Regions from separate parts of the Cystobacter fuscus genome, predicted to be linked through region 1. Evidence: riboswitches for the same ligand, from Rfam matches in the RefSeq annotation. Region 1 holds a riboswitch; each other region holds the start of a gene.
The links. Region 1 has a riboswitch for cobalamin ahead of CYFUS_RS46165 (hypothetical protein). Riboswitches for the same ligand answer to the same signal wherever they lie in the genome.
Positions count from the first base shown of each region.

Region 2: another riboswitch for cobalamin. It lies ahead of CYFUS_RS10250 (ribonucleoside-diphosphate reductase subunit alpha); the one in region 1 lies ahead of CYFUS_RS46165 (hypothetical protein).
Region 3: another riboswitch for cobalamin. It lies ahead of CYFUS_RS31560 (energy-coupling factor ABC transporter permease); the one in region 1 lies ahead of CYFUS_RS46165 (hypothetical protein).

Region 1 is NZ_CP022098.1:11,405,282-11,409,722, forward strand. Features, by position in the region: gene CYFUS_RS46150 (FHA domain-containing protein) at 1-1,041, opposite strand, end outside; gene CYFUS_RS46155 (ubiquinol-cytochrome c reductase iron-sulfur subunit) at 1,063-1,554, opposite strand; gene CYFUS_RS46160 (cell surface protein) at 1,551-2,249, opposite strand; gene CYFUS_RS46165 (hypothetical protein) at 2,246-3,574, opposite strand; cobalamin riboswitch at 3,718-3,939, opposite strand; gene CYFUS_RS46170 (MXAN_6577-like cysteine-rich protein) at 4,024-4,441, opposite strand, start outside.
Region 2 is NZ_CP022098.1:2,471,869-2,476,309, forward strand. Features, by position in the region: gene CYFUS_RS10250 (ribonucleoside-diphosphate reductase subunit alpha) at 1-789, opposite strand, end outside; cobalamin riboswitch at 938-1,142, opposite strand; gene CYFUS_RS10255 (hypothetical protein) at 1,272-2,039, shown strand; gene recA (recombinase RecA) at 2,148-3,245, shown strand; gene CYFUS_RS10265 (hypothetical protein) at 3,497-4,441, shown strand, end outside.
Region 3 is NZ_CP022098.1:7,801,629-7,806,069, reverse strand. Features, by position in the region: gene CYFUS_RS31575 (methyltransferase domain-containing protein) at 1-551, opposite strand, end outside; gene CYFUS_RS31570 (histidine phosphatase family protein) at 924-1,547, shown strand; gene bluB (5,6-dimethylbenzimidazole synthase) at 1,616-2,269, shown strand; cobalamin riboswitch at 2,326-2,529, shown strand; gene CYFUS_RS31560 (energy-coupling factor ABC transporter permease) at 2,558-3,370, shown strand; gene CYFUS_RS31555 (hypothetical protein) at 3,367-3,585, shown strand; gene CYFUS_RS31550 (CbiQ family ECF transporter T component) at 3,582-4,214, shown strand; gene CYFUS_RS31545 (energy-coupling factor ABC transporter ATP-binding protein) at 4,211-4,441, shown strand, end outside.

The DNA of each region.
Region 1 (4,441 bases):
GTGGCGCAGCGGAGGGCTGGAACTGGACGCTGGGGGCGCGGAGAACTTCTGGATGCCGGTGGACACCAGGTGCGCCACGGCGGTGCAGGCGTCGAGCATCACCTCCAGCTCCGTGTCGCTGCGCGCCGAGGTGTTGATGTAGAGCACGCCCGCGAACGTGGGCTCGTTGCCCAGGGGGATGCAGAGCACCCGGTCCACGCCGTAGAGGATGACGCTCTCGCGGCTGGCGAAGCGGCGGTCGTCGCGCACGTCTCCCACCAGCAGGGCGCGGCCCTGGCGCAGCGCCTCGTCGATGATGGCGTCCGAGACGGGCACCTCGCCCTGGGACAGCTTGCCCCGGTGGCGCACGGAGGCGGGCACCAGCACCCCCGTGGGGTGGCGCAGGAGCACCACGGCGGTGGTGGCGTCGATGCGCTGGAGCAACCGGTCCATCGTGGACTCGAGGAAGGACGTCAGGTTCGTGGCGGTGGCGAGCGTCTCCGCGGTGCGGAAGAGCAGGAAGAGCGTCTCGGCGAATCCCCGCTGGGGCTGGGGCGCCGCGGTGGGCGGCGCCGGCGCGATGGGCGCCGCGGCCATGGGAGGGGACGAGTCGCCCCAGGGCGTGGAGATGTTGTCGAGCGCCCGCAGCAGATCCACGTCCTTGATGTTCTTGGCGAGCAGGACGGAGGGGCCCACGTCGTCGCCGTGGCCGAAGCGGCGCACGCCTCCGGCGCCCAGGTCCACCATCTCCGTGGCGGCGTTCTCCGACTGCTGCGCCTGGCGCACCGACACGGAGTTCTCCCCCAGGGAGATGGTGTCGCCGGGGCGCAGGTCGGCGCTGCCCTGGAAGAGGGTGCCGTTGAGGCGGCTGCCGTTGCGGCTGCCCAGGTCCTCCACGCGCAGGTGGTCGCCCTCCAGCACGAGCCGGGCGTGCCGCCGCGACACGAGATCGCCGCCCAGGACGATGTCGTTCTCATCCGCGCGGCCGAGGTAGGTGACGCCCTCGGGCAATTCGTAGGAGGTATCGAAGTAACCCGGGCCGTTGATGATGATCTGCCACATCGCGCCCGGCAGCCTACACGATCAGCGCGCCCGGGAGATCCACACCGACTCGCCCACCCGGGCCGTCGCGAAGGTCTTCAGGGGACGGGTGGCGGGACCGCGCAGCACCCGGCCGTCCTCCCCGAAGCGCGAGCCGTGGCACGGACACTCGAGGAGCGACTCGCCGGGCTTGTAGGCCACCAGACAGTCCCCATGGGAGCAGATGTGCCAGACAGTGACGAAGCAGCCCGACGCGGTGTGAATCACCACCACGTCGAGCAGCGCCTCGGGCACCCGCACCACCACCGAGCCCCCCGGCTCGCGCAATTCCGGGTGGTCGGCGAGCCGCACCTCCACCCAGCCCTCGGCGGCGGAGCCGGGCGTGACGCCACACGCCACGGCGTCGGAGTCGCCCTCCCCCTCCCGCGGGCCACACCCGGCGCACAGGGCCGCCAGGGCACAGGTTCCCTGGACGAGCGAGCCCAGCACGCGCCGGCGGGGGAGCGCCGTGGGAGGAGGGAGCGGTCGCGTCATGGCGTCTGGCAGAGAGCGTAGCCGTTCACCACGGCGACCGCGTCCAGGTCGAACCCCGAGGAGGGGGAGCCATTGGGGTTGTTCCCCGCGTCGCGCACGCGGACGAAGCGGGCCCGGGGCACCCCCAGGGTGGCGAGGTCGAAGCCATCACCCCCCGCCACCGAGGGATCCGTGGCACTCACGCCATTGGTCGGCGAGGAGTACACGGGCTTGATGCCCGCGCAACCGGGATACCCTCCCGCCGCGTCCGTGGAGGCGCAGGGGAACTCGTGCCACGTCTGGCCATCCTCGCTCACCGCGACGATGCCCCGCTCCACGAAGGGACCGATGGGGCTGTTGAAGGCGTTCTCGAAGACGAGCAGGTCCACGCCAGGACCGTCCACCACGCCGATGTCGGTGAACTCGAGGACGATTTCCCCCCCGCGACCCAGGGAGAGGACATCCAGCGAGCCCGAGCTCGCCCCCTCTCCATGGGGAGGCCCGAGCACGATGCCGGGGAAGGTATCCTGACCAAAGCCCGCGTTCGGGCCGAACGAGTAGGACGCCACCCGATCGGCGAAGGGCTGGGGCTGCGCCGGGCACGCCGCGAGAGTCTGGGGCTCGTCCTGGAGGGACGGCTCCCCACAGCCCGCGGCGAGCACGGGAAGGAGGAGCCAGGTGCCCCTGGACATGCGGGCAACGAGCGAGCGACTCACGGCGTCCCCACGTGGAGACGCACGAGCCGGCGGCCGTTCTTGTCCTGCACGCCGACGAGCAGGTCCTCGGCCAGGGGAGCCATCGTCACCACCTTGGTGCAGGTGTTGGCCTGGGTGAGCACCTGCTGGAGCTGCCCCACGGTGACGCCCAGCCCATCCTGCGTGGGGGTCAGCGCGATGCGAGCGACGTCGCGGGTGTTCGTGAAGTCGGCGGAGCCGGAGCTGCGCTTGAGCGCCACTCCCGCCCCGAAGCCAGCGGCATCACGCAGGTCGAGCCCCGAGTAGACCTCGGGCATGTTGGCGCCGGACAGGTCCAGGGTCGTCCCCGCCGTCAGGGCGGGCGTGTACGTGTCGGGGGACACCGCGCGCAGGGCATTGGTGGAGGCGTACTCGTTGTCCGGCGTGGGCGTGGAGTACGCATAGCCGAGGGCGACGATCTTGTTCGTCGCCAGCGCGGAGAAACCGCTGAAGCTCCCCGTGCTCGGGAACGTGGCCAGCTTCGACATCTGGAAGGGGGTGCTCTGCGTCTTCACGGCATAGACACCAAGGCCCGTGCCGCTCACGCCCTCCAGGCCCAACCCATTGATGAGGAAGGCTCCATCCAGACCCACGGCGGAGAAGTTGCCAGCCGCGGAGACGTACGTGGACGTGGTGGACGCCAGATCGTGGATGGCCACCTTGCCGGAGAAGTCACCCAGGGTATAGCCCCCCATCAAGCGGACACCATCGTTGACGAGGTAGCCGTTGACATAGGCGGTCTGCGTCACATCGGCGGGGACGATGGGGTAGAGAGGCGTGGTGCTGGCCGCGACACTCGGCCAGGTGCCGAGCGCGTAGACACTGTCGTCCGAGTTCACACCGTACAGCGTGTACGAGCCCGCGGCACCCGCCACCGCCGTGATGGCGCCGATGCTCTCGGGCAGAGGGGCGGACTCGACGACGGTGAAGCCCGGCTGGAGTTGCAGGGTACCGAGCTGCGCGTCATGCGGCAGATCCGCGCACGTGGTCCCCGCGTCCGTCCCCGCGTCCGGCTCGGGCTCCGTCCCCGCGTCCGTCCCCGCATCTGGCCCGGGCTCCGTCCCCGCGTCCGTCCCCGCGTCCGAACCGTTCCCGGGATTCGGAGGAGCGACGTCCTTCACCACGCAGGTGTCGGCCTCGCACACGTACTGCTTGCCCTCCGGCGGGGCGCCCTTGCTGTTCTGGCAGTCGAAGCGATCCACGCACTCCGGACCACTGCAACCCGTCACCATCCATCCGAACGCCACGGCCCCCACCGCCATCACGACCTGGCTCAGCGAGCGCGACTTCTTCATCTCCGTCATCATCCGCGTCCTGCTCCTTGCCCCCTCGGGCACAACGGCTTCACGACGGGAGTGGATGCGAAATGAGCGCTCGGGCGCGGCCCGTGAGAGGACGCACACGAGAACTCATCCGCGCCCCCCCTCGGAAGCATCGGTATGGTCCGTGCCCACTGGCACGGGTCCCTGGCAGGTCTTCGGACTCACGGGCATGGGCGGCTCTCGACAGAGCCCCCCTTCCTACCGGCCGTCGCTTCCCAGCCCTCGCCGGAGGGCCAGTGCCTTCTGACAGCGTTCGTTCCCGTTCACCGCTGCGGGGCAGTCCCGGAGTCGCACCGGATTCCCTCAAGCCTCCACCACCCGGTGGAAGAACCAAGGACGGCAGCGGGGATAGGGTCGCGGAGGCACCTTTGTCAAATCGGTTATCCGTGACGCGTGGCGCCGCGAGCGCAACACAACACACCCATCAGGACCGCTCACGGTAGAGCGATGACATCACTGACGAGCGAGGGGCCCGAGCTTCGGGGACAGATGGCCAATTCCTTGCGCGCCACGAGCGTGTCGCCCACGACCTCGATGACGAAGACGCGACCCGCGTTGTTGTCGCCCACGTAGGCCCGAGAGCCCACCACGGCGAAGCGTCCCGCCGAGGGCAGCGGACACGACGTCGCTTCCGGACAACCCAGCGCGAGCGAGTCCAGCACGCGGCCCTCCGCGCCGAGCAGCACCAGGCCCGTGCCCCGGACGTCCGTGAGGTTGAAGTCGACGTCATAGGTGGCGGCGCCGCCACAGCTCACGAGCAGCCGTTCGCCCACGGGGAGCACCCAGAAGGGATTGAGACATGCCTCGCCCAGCGCGAGCAGCTCCACCGCGCGAGTGCCCGAATCGATCCGG
Region 2 (4,441 bases), 3.4 Mb from region 1:
GGCGAGCCCGATGCCGCCCGAGAACTTCGAGAGCATGGCCACGTCGGTGTAGCGCTGGTAGATGCTGCCCAGCTCGTCCTCGGGCGAGTCGAGCAGGAAGCAGGAGGAGAGCTGCTCGTGCCGGGTGCCGGAGTTGAAGAGGGTGGGGGAGCTGGGCACGTACTCCAGGAGCGAGAAGCGCCGGTAGAGCTCCAGGGCCTCGGGCACGGTCTCGCCGAGCGCCACCGCGATGCGCATGAAGAAGTGCTGGGGCGTCTCCAGCACCGCGCGCGTGGTGGGGTGCTTGAGCAGGTAACGGTCGTAGACGGTGCGCAGGCCGAAGTACTCGAAGAGGCGGTTGCGCGTGGGATCGATGGAGTCGTTGAGCTTGCGCGCGTTGGCGGCGACGAGCTGGGCGACGCGCTCGTTGACGAGCCCCAGCCGGTGGGCCGCGGCGATGGACTGCGAGAAGGAGTGCACCTCCTGGCCCGACAGCTCCTTGTCGATGTAGGTCGCGAGCAGCCGCGCGGCGAGCCTGGCGTACTCGGGCTCCTCGAGCGTGAGCGAGGCCGCCGTCTGGATGGAGAGCTGATCCAACTCCTGGGTCGAGGCGCCGTCATAGAGGCCGGCGATCGTCTTGGTGGCCACGCGGATGGCGTCCACCTGGCGCAGGCCCTCACAGCAGCGGCTGATGGCGCGGACGATTTTGTTCAGATCCGCGGCCTCGAGCGTCCCATTGCGCTTGCGTACCCGCATGGTGGTGGCGGTCGGCTGCGGGTTGGGGGGCGAGACGGGGATGGTGTCCAACATGTTGCGGCTCCTCCTACACGACCGTGGCTGGAGCCCGGACGGGTGAGGAGAGCAACGGGAGCCCGCACGCGACGAGCGGCGCTCGTGGCGTGTTGGACCGCGTCCCTCCCCCGAGGAACTCCAGGTCTGCGCCGCCCCGGGATGTCTCTCCCGGACGCGGGTCGTTGGCAGGTCTTCGGGCTCGCGAGCGTTGGGGTGATGCCGCCTACACCGTTCCCTTCCCAGCTCCGAGGAGCCAGTGGTGTGAACGGCTTCGTTCTCGCTGACCGCTGCGGGGCAGCTCCGGATTCGCACCGGATTCCCTTTTGAGCCCGGGCGACGTGCGTCCGGGCACCAGCGACGAGCGCTACATTCGCGGAAGGTGCCTCACCTGTCCAAAAAAGCGGCGCGCGCCGGGGGGTGTTGTCGGGTGCCCGACGGGGGCGCTGCTCTGGGCGGAACGCGTCGGCTTCGATGAGAGGCGATCATTATCTTCATGAGCCATGAGCACGCTCCACCCTCCCCACCCCCTCTCTCCGGGCCCACGCGTCCGGGATGCCGGGCGGGAGCCGGAGGTGGCGTCGCTGGCCCCCTGGGAGCCGCTCCCCGATTCCCCCCAGGCTTCCCTCCCGGAGGCGACGCGGCGCGAGGTGCTGCGCCTCGTGGAGGCGGCCCGGAACGCCACGGGGGACGAGCGGGAGGGGCTGGCCGATCAGTTGGGAGCCCAACTGGAGGCGCTGGGGGAGGGAGGCGGCTCGCGGGAGGTGGCGGATCTGCTCCTGCACCTCCTGGAGAGCGGCCAGCTGGAGGGACTGGTGGAGCGCGGGGGCCGGACGAGCCGGAGCGTGGCCGTCGAGTCCCTGACGCGGCTCGGCTTTCCCTATGCCCTGGAGGTCCGTCCCGAGGACCTGGAGCATCTCCGGGCGTGGACCCGGCGGCGGCGCGGTCCGGTGCTGCCCTCGGGCGTGGTGCCGGCGGGGGTGTTGGGGGTGGGCTTCGTCGGGCAGTGGTGGGCCCTGTCCCCCGAGGTGGCTTCCGAGGTGGGGGGGCTGGGGCCGTTCCTGGTGGTGCTCATGGGCCTGGCGCTGATGGGGCTGATGATGGCCCTGTTGGCCCCTGAACGTTCTCCCTCCAGGCGGGCGGGCCTGTTCGTGCTGACCCTGCTCTCCCTCGTCGAGGTGTTCTTGGGGGGGCCCGCCGGTTATCACGGAGCGGCGAGTGGCCTGGGCGGGCTGGTGGCCTGCCTGCTGCTCGTGCGGACACGACGCTGAACGTTCTGGGTCATGTCAGACGGATGGACTAGGGTTTTCCCATCGCGTACTAAACGTGAGTTCAGGTGAGCCGGGGTGGCTCGCCGCATACGCAAGGAGCAAGACGAAATGGCCGTGAATCCGGAGAAGGAGAAGGCGATCGAGTTGGCGATGTCCGCGGTGGAGCGCCAGTTCGGTAAGGGGTCCATCATGCGGCTCGGTAACGAGGAGCCGCTGGTGAGGGATGTTCAGGCCATTTCGACGGGAAGCGTCTCGCTCGACATCGCCTTGGGCGTCGGAGGCGTGCCCAAGGGCCGTATCGTGGAGATCTACGGGCCGGAGTCCTCGGGTAAGACGACGTTGTGCCTCCATGTGGTGGCCGAGGCGCAGAAGCGCGGCGGCGTGGCGGGCTACATCGACGCCGAGCACGCGCTGGACATCGGCTACGCGCGCAAGTTGGGCGTGCGCACGGATGACCTGCTGCTGAGCCAGCCGGACACCGGTGAGCAGGCGCTGGAGATCGCCGAGATGCTGGTGCGCTCGGGCGCCATCGACGTGCTGGTGGTGGACTCGGTGGCCGCGCTCGTGCCGAAGGCGGAACTCGAGGGCGAGATGGGCGATGCGCACATGGGCGTGCAGGCGCGCCTCATGAGCCAGGCGCTGCGCAAGCTCACGGGCACCATCAGCAAGAGCCAGACGTGCGTCATCTTCATCAATCAGATCCGCATGAAGATCGGCGTGATGTTCGGCAACCCCGAGACGACGACGGGCGGCAACGCGCTGAAGTTCTACGCGTCGCAGCGCCTGGACATCCGCCGCGTGGGCGCCATCAAGAATGGCGAGAACGTGGTGGGCAGCCGCACCCGCGTGAAGGTGGTGAAGAACAAGGTGGCGCCTCCGTTCAAGGAGGTCGAGTTCGACATCATGTACGGCTCGGGCATCTCGAGGGAGGGCGACCTCATCGACCTGGCGTCGACGGACAACATCATCGAGAAGAGCGGTAGCTGGTTCTCCTTCAAGGGAGAGCGCATCGGCCAGGGCCGCGAGAACGCCAAGGACTACCTGCGTGACCATCCCGAGGTCATGAAGGAAGTGGAGCGGCAGGTGTACGAGAAGTACGGCATTGGCAAGCCGGCCGTGGCGGCGGTGCCGACGCCTCCGGCCGATGGCGAGCCGCCGGCCGAGGGCCACGGCGAGAAGCGCCAGCGCGTGAAGGCCGTGAAGTAGTCCACGCCCCTTCGTGCCTGACGTGCCTGAAGTCCCAGGGGCCGTCTCCCTTCACCGGGGGACGGCCCCTTCGCTTTTCGGCTCCAGGGCTGTCTGGCGGGACCCTGGCCTGGGAGGCGAGGGGAGCCTCGGTCCGACACTCCGGGGGGGACGTGGTGGTTCTCTGTGGACAACAGTGGGCCTTCCGCCGGAAGGTCTCTGTCCCCAACCGCGGGCCGCGCCGCGGTGAGGTACTGGAGACAAGGAGCCGCATGATGCGTCGCATCGAGACCGCCCTGTTCGCCGCCGTCTGTGCCGTGGTTTTCGTGGCCTGTTCCGCGTGTGGAGGGAAGGACAATCCCAACGGCCCCGTCAGCAAGACGAGCCAGTTCTTCCTGCCCACGGGCGAGCCCCGCAACACGGGGGATCCGCACATCCAGGCGGATGCGCAGGGCAACTTCCACATCGTCTACCCGGCCTACTCCCGGGGCGATGCCTACTACGCCTTTTGCCCGTCCAATTGCAGCTCGGTCGAGCAGGCCAAGGTGGTGCAGTTGGAGACGCAGGGCACGGTGGACAACGCCCGGGTGGCGGTCGGTCCGGACGGCAAGCCGCAATTGCTGCTCAATACCCACGAGCGCGTCTACTACGCCACGTGCTCGGGCGACTGCACCCAGCGCACCTCGTGGACGGTGACGCCCATCCTCGAGCATGGCGGCGAGCGCGAGGTCTCCGGAGACGCGTTCGCCGTCACGCCCCAGGGCAAGCCGCGCTTCATCATGCACAGCTACCGCAGCATCGGCATCGGGGCGCCGACTCCCGCGACCTTCTACGTGCAGTGTGACAACAACTGCCAGAACCCGGGGAGCTGGACCCAGTCGCAGATCGCCACGCGCAACTGGCAGATGGGCTCGCTGCGCTTCACCCCCTCGGGCCAGCCGCGTCTGGTCAAGGCGGAGCTCGTCGATGGCGGCAATCACCTGAGCTATTACTACGAGTGCGACACGGATTGCTCGTCGGCCGTCAACTGGAAGGGCACGGCCCTCTACAAGACGTTCTACGGCTTCTCCGAGGCGGTCCGCATGTACCCGGCCATGTCGCTGCGGCTCACGAGCCAGGGCAAGCCGCGCCTGGCGCTGATGGGCGATGACGGCAGCGGCCGCAACCTGCTCTACCTGGAGTGCGACACGAACTGCACCTCCCCGGAGGGCTGGTTC
Region 3 (4,441 bases), 3.6 Mb from region 1:
ACGCGCCCGCCGGGGCGCACGACGCGGGCCATTTCACGAAACACCTGTAGCCGCGAGGGCATGTGGAAGATGGACTCGAATGCCCAGGCGGCATCAAACGTTCCGTCGCGGTAGGGCATGGCCATCGCGTCCACCAACTCGAACCGCGCCGTGGGGGCGTCATCCGTCGCGTTCGCGGAGCCCGCGCCCGTCCCTTGCGCCTGTGCTCGTGGTGCCACACCGCTCTCGCGGGCATATCCGGTGGCGGTGGCGATCTGCGATTGGCTGATGCTGATGGCGGTGACATGCGTGTTGGTGGCGCGGGCCAGCTGAATGGCGGGTCGGCCCGTGCCACAGCCCACATCCAACGCGCGTTGGCCTGGCTGAAGCCCCATGTGCGAGATCATGAGGTCGGTGAAGTTCTTCTGGGCCTGGGACATCGAGACGGTCGCATCGGTGGGGTCGGGCCAGAACCCCATGTGGATGCTGTCGCCCCAGACCGTTTGATAAAACTGAGCCATCACATCGTAATAGCGGCCAACGCCTTCTGCCGTGTACTGGACTTCACTCATGGAACGACTCCTTGATCGAGCAGCGCTGCTGGCCAATTCAGGGGGGGACGTCCAGGGCAAGGCCCCGCACGTCTCCTGGTCCCCCGCGGTGGGGGGAAACACTGTCCCCATGCGGTGGAAGAGTGTATCAGCCCTGTCTCATAACGCGATACCGTAGATGCTCACCCTGCGTGCCAGCACCTCGGTCCCCCGCCGGCTGCGCCCCCGCTGGCTCATGTATTTGATTGCCTGGAGTAGCTGCTTGCCGCACCGCCAGCCAGTGTGCGAGTACCGTGGCCTGGGGTTGTCCCTCCAGCGCATGCGGGTTGGGCGGGCCCGCTTCAATGGCATACAGTTGGCCTGGCGGCGAACCGGGTGCGAACGAGGTGTGCAATGGACTGGCGACTGTCGAAGGGCGTGACGCGCATGGTGCTGGTGCGGCACGGGCAGCCGGTGGAGGAGGCGCGGGGCCGGTGTTACGGGCGGCTGGACGTGGGGCTGTCCTCCTCGGGCCGGGTGCAGGCCGAGCACGCCGCGCGTTTCCTGGCCGAGGCGCCCCTGTCACGCGTCTACGCGAGTCCACTCCGGCGCGCGGTGGAGAGCGCGGCCCCGCTGGCGCAGCTCAAGGGGATGGCGGTGGACACGGAGGCGGCGTTCCAGGAACTCGACTTCGGTCTCTGCGAGGGCCTCACGTATGCGGAGGTGGAGAAGCGCTACCCCGAGGTGTTCGCGGAGTGGATGGCACGGCCCACGCGGGTGCGCTTCCCGGAGGGAGAGAGCTACCCGGAGCTGCGCGAGCGGGTGTCGTCGGCGGCCCGGGCGCTGCGCTCGCGGCACTCGGGAGAGACGTTCGTGCTGGTCTCGCACGGCGGCGTGAACCGGACGCTGCTGGCCGAGGCGCTGGGCTTGCCGGACGCCCACCTGTTCCGGCTGGAGCAGGGGTACTCGGCGGTGAACATCATCGACTTCCACGGGGACGAGCCCGTCGTGAAGTTGATGAACCTGACGTTCGGCTGAGCCGCCGGGCAGGGCGAGCGGTGGTATGGAGCGACTCGAGAGAGGGCTTGCCAGGGGCTCGACGATCCATGACGAAACACCGCTTTTCTCCCGCGGAGCGAGAAGCTGTCTACCGAGCGATCAGCGAACGCCGGGACATGCGCCACTTCCGGTCCGATCCCATCGATCAGGAGATCATGGCGCGGCTGCTCCATGCGGCGCATCTCGGGCCGAGCGTCGGCTTCATGCAGCCGTGGCGGTTCATTCGCATCACGGATGCAAGGCTGCGCGGTGACATCGCGGAACTGGTCGAGCAGGAGCGCGCGCGTACCGCCGAGGCGCTGGGCCCGCGGGGCGAGGAGTTCATGCGCCTCAAGGTCGAGGGCATCAAGGAATGTCCCGAGCTCTGGGTCGTGGCGCTGATGGAGCAACGCGAGCGCTACGTGTTTGGCAGGCGCACCCTGCCGAACATGGACCTCGCCTCCGCCAGTTGCGCCATCCAGAACCTCTGGCTCGCCGCGAGGGCCGAGGGGATTGGCATGGGTTGGGTGTCGCTCTTCGAGCCCACCCGGCTGGCGGAGTTGTTGGGAGCACCAACGGGTAGTGAGCCCATCGCCATCCTGTGCCTGGGCCATGTCGAGGCCTTCTATGAGCGGCCGATGCTGGAGCTGGAAGGCTGGGACTCACGCCGGCCGCTGGAAGAGCTGATCTGGGAGAACCGGTGGCGGAGTGCCGAGGGGTAGGCGCGAGCGCATTCCGTTGACAGAAGCGCGCCGCCTCCGATACTTGGCCCCGACAATTTGATTCCATTAGCCAGGGGTGCCCGCTAGCAAGGGCATAACGGGGAAGCCGGTGTGAGTCCGGCGCGGACCCGCCACTGTAAGTGGGGAGCTACCTCCGAAGTCACCACTCGATTCGTCGGGGAAGGTGGAGGTGGCGCGGAACGCCGTCAGGCGCTCTGAACCCACGAGCCAGGAGACCTACCCAGGGCTGTTCGACCCATCTCTCCGTGGATTGAGAGCGAGGTTGCCATGCCGGGTTTCTCCGGGCGTGGGTGTGGTGCCGTCCTCCGGCATTGCGTCCAGGCCTGTCTCCAATCAGCGCCTCTCCCTCCGAGCGCGGGGCTCGCGGCACTCGTCCTGTTGCTGCTGCCTCATCCCGCGCATGCCATGCACCTGGCGGAAGGCATCCTTCCCTTCGGGTGGGCCGCGGGCTGGACGCTTTCCGTGCTGCCACTGCTCGCGCTGGGCGTCACGCGGTTGCGCCAGCGCATGGCGCAGAGCCCGCTCTATTCGCCCTTCGTGGCGATGCTCGCCGCCGCGGTCTTCGTCGTCTCCTGCATGCCCGTGCCGGTTCCCATCATCGGCACCTGCTCGCACCCGTGTGGCACGGGGCTCGCCGCCGTGCTCATCGGTCCGGTGATGACCGTGCTGGTGACGTTCGTGGCGCTGCTGCTGCAAGCGCTCTTCCTCGCCCACGGGGGGCTCACCACCCTGGGCGCCGACATCTGGTCCATGGGCGTGGTGGGCGGCTTCGTCGGCTATGCCATCTTCCACGCACTGCGCTCGGTGCGCGCCTCGCTCGGGGTGGCGGCCTTCGCCGCGGGCATGTTGTCGGATTGGGCCACCTACGCCATGACGTCCTTCGAGCTGGCCTCGGCGCTGCACGGCGCCCAACCGCTGGGCTCCACGCTGGGCACCCTGCTGCTCTCCTTCCTCCCCACCCAGCTTCCGCTCGGACTGCTCGAGGGGGCCTTCACCGCCGGCGCCGTCGTCTTCATCTCCCGCCGCCGGCCCGCCCTCCTGAAGTTCCACGCGCTTCCCGCCGCACCCGCCACGCCATGAAGCCGCTCCTCGCCGAGGCCTCGGGCTGGCCGGGTGTCGACGAGCACGTCGTGCTCCCGTTCGTCGAGGCCGCGGGACGTTCCCCCCATCCGCCACTGATTCCGCTGGAGGGGGATGTCCTCCTCTTCGCCTTCCTGTGTGCCGGGCTCGTGGGGGGCTTCTTCCTCGGCTACCTCTACCGCTCCCTGTTCGTCGAGACGGGAGAGCGGGCGTGAGCCGCGCGGCCCTTCGCGAGCGGGTGGCCGGGCTGGATGCCCGCCTCAAGCTGGGGGGCGCGTTGCTCTCTCTGCTGGTGGCGCTCGCCGGGCCCGCGCCGCATACCGCCTCGACGGTGGCGGCGCTGGCCCTGCTCGCCTCGCTCGCGGTGGGCGAGCGGGCGGGGGTGTTGCTGCGTCGCCTCGGGGTGGCGCTCTTCTCGGGTCTGGCGCTCTGGGCCTTGCACGGATTGCTGCGGCCGGAGGCGAGCGGAGCCTGGAGACTCGGGCTGGTGCTGGGGACGCGGGTCGCCGCGGGAGCCACCGTCTTCGGCCTCCTCATCGCGCTCACTCCGCCCTGGGCGCTGGTGGGGGCGCTGCGCGCCTGGCGGGTGCCGGCCCCGCTCGCCGAGGTGCTCGCGCTCGCGGTGCGCTACGCCACGGTCCTCGAGCGGGCGGCCCACACCGCGCGCGAGGCCCAGATCCTCCGCCTCGGCTACCGGGGCGTGCGCCGCGGCGTGCATTCGCTCGGGGCGCTCGGTGGGCTCACCCTGGTCCGCGCCTTCGATCAGGCCCACGCCACCGCCGAGGCGATGGCCGCCCGGGGCTGCCGTGGTGCCCACCTCCCACCCCCGGGAGAGCGGCCGTGAAGGCGGCGCTCGCACTCGAGGCGCTCTCGGTGGGAACCCCCGGCGGCCCCGCCATCCTCTCCGGCCTGTCCCTCGAGGTGCGGTCGGGAGAGGTGGTCGCGTTGCTCGGCGCCAACGGGTGCGGCAAGACGACGCTGCTGCGCGGCATCGCGGGGCTGGTGCCGGAGCGCGCCGGCAAGGTGTGGCTGCGCGGACAGGTGGCTCCGCGCGGAGCGGTGGCCCGGACC